2 linked regions of the Pelagibaculum spongiae genome follow. The main gene of each other region encodes a partner of the protein of the gene in region 2 in a complex. Links are inferred from orthologs where the notes say so. Each region holds a gene or a part of one and is shown on either strand. Other genes may lie near its edges. The genes, in order: DC094_RS20950 and DC094_RS02825.

The links.
Region 1: the proteins of DC094_RS02825 (region 2) and DC094_RS20950 are in contact, whole or in part, in an NMR structure (PDB 1QFN), measured with the Escherichia coli proteins. The link is inferred for Pelagibaculum spongiae from one-to-one orthologs.

Annotation. Positions count from the first base shown.
Region 1 is NZ_QDDL01000015.1:55,286-58,303, reverse strand. The notes cover bases 81-2,767. They hold DC094_RS20950 (GrxA family glutaredoxin), read left to right. Parts: upstream 81-1,140; coding sequence 1,141-1,395; downstream 1,396-2,767. Other genes in these bases: fabV (enoyl-ACP reductase FabV), read left to right, coding at 1,574-2,767; DC094_RS20960 (alkaline phosphatase PhoX), read right to left, coding at 81-903. In the rest of the region: more of DC094_RS20960, read right to left, coding at 1-80; more of fabV, read left to right, coding at 2,768-2,770; DC094_RS20940 (glutathione S-transferase), read right to left, coding at 2,872-3,018. UniProt on the Escherichia coli protein: The disulfide bond functions as an electron carrier in the glutathione-dependent synthesis of deoxyribonucleotides by the enzyme ribonucleotide reductase.
Region 2 is NZ_QDDL01000001.1:640,806-644,557, forward strand. What follows is about bases 318-3,738. They hold DC094_RS02825 (ribonucleoside-diphosphate reductase subunit alpha), read right to left. Parts: upstream 3,356-3,738; coding sequence 518-3,355; downstream 318-517. Other genes in these bases: DC094_RS02820 (ribonucleotide-diphosphate reductase subunit beta), read right to left, coding at 318-451. Outside these bases: more of DC094_RS02820, read right to left, coding at 1-317. UniProt on the Escherichia coli protein: Provides the precursors necessary for DNA synthesis. Catalyzes the biosynthesis of deoxyribonucleotides from the corresponding ribonucleotides.

The sequences.
Region 1 (3,018 bases), on a different replicon or contig from region 2:
TACTGGCTGAGGATTTGTTGAAGTTGGATTTGTGATTTCAACGATATAGCCATAATCATATGGATTGGGGGCTGCAGGGGCAGTCAGTTGCCACATCCGTTGTAAACGACTACCTGCCTTTTGAGCTTCTACAGGGTTATTCCAGTTGGCATCTGTTGTGGTATCAACCGCAGAATTTACAATCCACTCTTCTGAAGAAAGCGGTGTTCCCCAAGGGCTCACCGAACCAAAGCAGTTAGCTGCAGTGCCTTTTACTTCAGAAAAATCAACCATCATTGGACTCGACACTGTCCATTCGCCTTCAGCGTTTTTCGATAATGCCAATCGGCTCATACCACCGGGATAATCTTCCCAGTTGGTAAACAAATAACCTTCACCAATACCCGTGGAGATAAAGCCGTTAAAGTCAGGCATGTTGTTATCGAGTAGCAGCGTGTCACCGGCTAGGTTGTAGATATTGCCTAGTTTCTCTGGCAGATCTCCGCCAAAAGTATCGCCATTTTGTCCCAGCACCTGGTATTCGCCATAAGCCGTTTTTACCAGTTGCTTATCACGGTCATTATTTGGTACCGGCAACTCAACAAAAGGAAGCGGTAGATCGTTCAGATTAAAATTTTTAACAACACCAACCGTGCCTTTATTGTATGGCCTGAAGTTATCATCGACTTCGCTATTACTATCGGCTGGGTGCTGAACATTGAAAAACAAATCGCCTTCATCGTTAACATACACTCCAGTGACTTCAGCACCTAAAGGCACCGTGGCAACTCTGCTTAGCACAGCAGCTGAAACTGTTTTGTCATCATTAGCACTTTGATCGTTTTCGCTGTCACTGCAGCCAAGAATCGAAGCACACAGAAGGGCTGGCACGCTTAACGCCCACATTTTATTCTGAATTTTCATTATGATTTTTCTCTGTCAAGGCAGCAAAAGACAGTCGAAAACTAACTGGAAGATATTTCATTTTGATTGCGGTTTTTTGTTGTTTTAAATATCAGTTGCGGCTTGACACTCCAGCAGATCAGCGAACCCAAGCAGCACAATAGAAAAAAACTATTGAAAGCTTTAAAACAACCAATTTCACAAAACATAATCATCAGTTCATAATGCAACACAGATTTAGAGCTTGAGAGCAATTTAATGAAACGCATCACTATTTTTGGTCGTGAAGGTTGTGGCTTTTGTGTTAGAGCAAAAGAATTATGTGAGATTCGTGAATTAGAATTTCGCTATATCGATATTCACAAAGAAGGTTTGAGCAAGGCTGATTTAGAAAAAACCATTGGTAAGCCTGTCGAAACCGTCCCTCAAATTTTTCATGGCCAGCAACATATTGGTGGATTTACTGAGTTTGATGCATTCGTTAAAGCTGAACTCGAGAAAAAAGCTAGCTGACCCAAAGTGCCTCTTGCTGATCTATAAGATCGAACTGCTGCAAATAAAAAAAATATCTCAAAAGGCCAAACTTCACAGTTTGGCCTTTTGTATTTTTATTGAAAGATACATCCCAGCTCAATGAAACATTCTCCCTCTACAATAGATAATCGTTGCGGTCATTCACTTGAGTTCCCCCATGATTATCCAGCCAATCATCAAAGGCGCCGTCGCCAAAACAGCGCATCCATATGGCTGCCAACAAGCGGTGTTAGAGCAGATTCAACAAGCTCAATCCAGCCATTGGCAAACTAGCCAATTTAAAAAAGTATTGGTACTGGGCGCATCGTCTGGTTTTGGCTTAGCTTCTCGAATCGCGCTGACTTTTGGTGGTGCTTTGGCCGACAGCATTGGTGTTTCCTTCGAACGCGGCCCCAACCAAGACAAACAACTTACCGGTACTGCTGGCTGGTATAACAACATTTACTTTCGGCAATATGCTGAGGAAAAAAGGTTAATTGCTAAGAACTTTATTGGCGATGCTTTTTCTGACGATATTCGACAACAAGTGATCGATTATATTAAAAGTGATTTTGGTGGTTCAGTTGATCTGGTGGTGTACAGCCTTGCCAGCGGCATTCGACCTGACCCTGAAACAGGTACTGTTTTTCGATCAGCGATTAAAACCATCGACAAACCCTATTCAGGCTATGTACTTAATTTAGAGTCGGATTCACTAGAGCAAACATTATTACCGGTTGCTTCCCAGCAAGAAATTCAAGATACGGTAAAGGTGATGGGCGGTGAAGATTGGCAAGACTGGCTCACACTACTGGCCGATGCCGGTGTTTTAGCCAAAGGTTGTCAAACCATTGCTTATTCCTATATGGGCCCGAAAATCACCCATCCAATTTACCATCAAGGTACTTTGGGAAAGGCGAAAGACCACCTACATCAAACAGCCGAACAAATGAATCAACAATTGAACCAATCAATTAATGGCCAAGCTAAAATTGCTGTTTGCAAAGCACTGGTCACTAAGGCAAGCATTTATATTCCTGGCTTTTCTCCATACATGATGGCGCTATTTAAAATAATGAAGCAGGCAGGCAATCATGAGAGCTGCATTGAACACATGATGCGTTTGTTCGGCAATAAAATCGCCCAACCACTTTCAAAAAACTGCTTGATTCGAATGGATGATTGGGAGTTAGACTTAGCAATACAAAATAAAGTGGCCCAGCTATTACCGTTAATTAACTCAAATAATTTTAAAGAAATTGCCGACTACTCAGCTATCAAAAAAGATTTTATGCAGCTAAATGGATTTGAATTTAACAGCATTGATTATGAAGAAGACATCGATCTATCTTCACTTAAAAATATGCATCTCTAAATTTATTTTTATGTGATATCTAGGTATTTAAAGTGACCTCAATTAGCAGAGGTCACAAAAAAATTATCTTCAATATTTAATCAGCCTGCCATTCATGTTCGCTAGGATGCATAATCATAAGGCCCACCTTTTTCTAAGGCTTTTTGATAGCTCTCTAATTGATGAATATGATCGACATAGCCTGCAATATTGGAATACTGCTTTCTTGCATCGCCTCTGCTAATAGCAGCTTCAAGAGGAAAGATCAT
Region 2 (3,752 bases):
CTAGAGAATCGGCAGTAGAGAAAAAACCAAGGCTTCTTTTAATAATTAAACGCTCGTCATCACTCAGACCTTTGGGATCTTTCCACAGTGCGACATCACCCGCCATGTTAATTTCTTGCGGCATCCAATGGTTAGCACAGCCATCTAAATACTTCTGCCATGCCCATTGATACTTAAATGGCACCAGCTGATTTAAATCAGCACGGCAATTAATCATTCTTTTTTGATCAACCTTCACTCGCTCACTATTTTCAGCAGACAGCACAGCACCAGCAACAGTTCTTGGTTGATCTGCTTTCGGTTGCTGGTGAACTGGCTGTGGTTCTGCAGCTTTTTGTGATGCTTGTTTTATAATTTTTTGCGTAATGACTTCTGACTGAATTACTGGCTGTGCTTTTTTAGCCGCGGTTACTTTATTTTTGGCGACAGGTACTTCATCCCATTGCAGCATAGTTTCTCCATTGCGCCGATATAATCGGCGCTGAATTTTTATCAATATTGTTTATTTAAATAGGTTTTATTGGCAGGCTTCACAATCTGGATTATCAATACTACAAATCGCTGGCTGAGCAACCGGCGCAACACTACTTAATGAACCTTGCTGCACCGTAGATTTTTCTGTTGAAGTCGCACCGAGGCTTCTTAAGTAATAGGTGGTTTTCAAACCCTGTCTCCAGGCACTTCTATACATTTCATCTAACTTTTGGCCGCTAGGTTGACCCATATATAAATTGAGAGACTGCGCCTGATCAATCCATTTTTGTCGGCGGCTAGCTGCCACAATCATGCTCTCAGAATCTAATTCAAATGCAGTGGCAAATTGAGCACGAATAGCAGCAGGAATCCGTTCAATTTGTGCCACAGAACCATCGAAGTATTTCAGATCATTGACCATCACTTCATCCCACAAACCTTCTGCTTTTAATGCCTTAACCAACCAAGGGTTAACAACGGTAAATTCACCAGACAAGTTAGATTTCACATATAAATTGCTGTAACTCGGCTCAATCGATTGACTAACACCGACAATATTAGAAATTGTCGCGGTTGGTGCAATCGCTAGCAAGTTAGAATTACGCATTCCCTGCTCGGCAATTTTTTCACGCAGTGCAGGCCAATCCATCTGTTGGGTTAAATTCATTTGCAGCTGGCCTGGCTGGCGAGCATTTTCCAATAGGTTGATTGAGTCGATTGGTAAAATACCTTTTGACCACAATGAACCTTGGTAGCTGGAGTAAACACCTCGCTCTTTAGCCAAGTCTGACGAAGCACTCAAAGCAAAGTAGCTAATAACTTCCATCGACTGGTCAGCAAATATCGCCGTTTTAGGATCATCCCAGCTCAAGCTTTTCTTATATAGAGCATCCTGAAAACCCATCATGCCCATGCCAACTGGCCGATGCTGCATGTTCGAAGTTTTCGCTTTTTCAGTCGGGTAATAATTAATATCAACCACGTTATCAAGCATTCTGACGGCGGTTGTAATTGTCCGTTGCAGTTTTTCTAAGTCTAAATCGCCATTGGCTTTTAAATGTGCAGGTAAATTAACCGAACCTAAATTACAAACCGCGGTTTCAGTATCAGAAGTATTTAAAGTGATTTCAGTACACAAGTTAGACGAATGCACTACACCTGTATGCTGCTGTGGGCTGCGTAAATTGCATGGATCTTTAAAGGTGATCCACGGATGTCCGGTTTCGAACAACATGCCCAGCATTTTACGCCATAAATCCTTGGCTGCTATTTGCCGTGACTGTCGTAATTCACCTGCCTCAGCTAGCTTTTCCAATTCCAGATAACGTTTTTCAAAGGCTTTGCCATATAAATCATGCAAATCGATCGCTTCATCGGGTGAAAATAAAGTCCATGACTGGCCAGCTTCCAACCGTTGCATAAACAAGTCAGGTACCCAACAAGCAGTATTCATATCATGGGTACGGCGACGGTCATCACCGGTGTTTTTGCGTAGCTCAAGAAACTCTTCGATATCCAAGTGCCAAACTTCTAAATAAGCACATACTGCGCCTTTTCGCTTGCCACCCTGGTTGACTGCAACCGCAGTGTCATTAGCTACCTTAAGGAATGGCACCACACCCTGTGATTTTCCGTTAGTGCCTTTAATATGAGCACCTAACGCACGCACTGGCGTCCAATCATTACCTAAACCACCGGCCCATTTCGACAATAATGCATTGTCTTTTAATGCATCAAAAATACCATCCAGATGATCCGGAATTGTCGTCAAATAACAAGATGACAGTTGAGAACGCAAGGTACCGGAGTTAAATAAAGTAGGAGTTGATGCCATGTAGTCAAAGCTAGACAGCAACTGATAAAACTCAATGGCTCGTGTTTCTTTATCTGCTTCATTTAATGCCAGCCCCATTGCGACTCGCATAAAGAATAGTTGAGGTGTTTCAATTCGCTGATCATTTACATGCAACAAGTAACGATCAAAAATCGTCTGTAGCCCTAAATAACTGAATTGTTTATCTGCTTCAAAATTAATCGCTTCAGCAATTTTAGCTAAATCAAATTCTGCCAACTGAGGGTTAATTAATTTGTTTTCAATGCCGATTGCCAAGCTGGCTTTAACTGTTGCCAATGCATCAGCATCAATAGCGGTTAATTGTAAAGTACCTGCCACCCGCTGCCTGATTTGAGATAACAGCAAGCGTGCAGCCAATGCATCATATTCAGGTTCTTTTTCGATCAAAGAACTGGCCGTAATTAATAAAGAGCTTTCCAACTCTGCTTGGGCAATCCCTTGGTACAAACTATCGAATATCAGTGCGGTATATTCTTTTAAGTCGACGGCTTCAAGACCAATTGCCAGAGGCTTTATCAATTCAATCAACGACTGACGATCAATAGCCCAGTTTTGGCCATTTTCACCTTGTACTTCAAAAGCCGGTTCTGGCTCATTTTGATCTTGAGTTTCTTTACTGGCCTGACGTGCTAATGCATGCGCTTCACGATATAAAACATAGGCACGTGCAATTAACTGGTGTCCATCGCGCATTAATGCCAGCTCAACCTGATCTTGAATTTGCTCAATGTCTAAAGTGCCACCAGTCGGCATGCGCGAAAAGAAAACAGACAATACTTGAGCGGTTAATTGGTCGGCAATCTGATGGATACGCTCGGGAATAATGGCATTACTGTTTTCAGGGAATTCAACTGCTAAAAAAGCTTTGCTAATCGCAACACGAATTCTTTCTGCATCAAAAGTGGTGACTTCCCCACTGCGCTTGCGAACCTGAAATAAATCAGTTGAGGCCTGACCGTATTTCTGGTTCAGGGAAACAACAGAGTTATCTGATGCAAGGGCATTGGAAGATCGGCTTGGGGACATTGCAGCTCCTTTATTATCGCGTAAATTCCACACGGGGCAGCTACAAGCTCGCAGACAGGCACCGAATATCGGTGTCTTATTGTCTTGCTAGCTTCCCTGCCCTTTTCGCGAGGACTAGAAAATATGATGCTCAGCTCCGCTGAGTGACACTATCTGTAAAAGCGGTGTAAGACCGCGTGAAACTGTGTCGATCTGGCAGGTATTCGGACTTAGGAGCACGTCACTTGATGATGATTTTCTCGATCATTTGTGACACCTACATGGCGGCTTCCCATTCATAGATACATCCCTGATGAACAGTGCCTGGCCTGCTGGCCATGCCATTTTTGTTCTCCAATACCGCTGCGCGTCAGTGCCGGATTCTCACCGGGCTTCCCTGTTGCCTTGCCTGAATCTG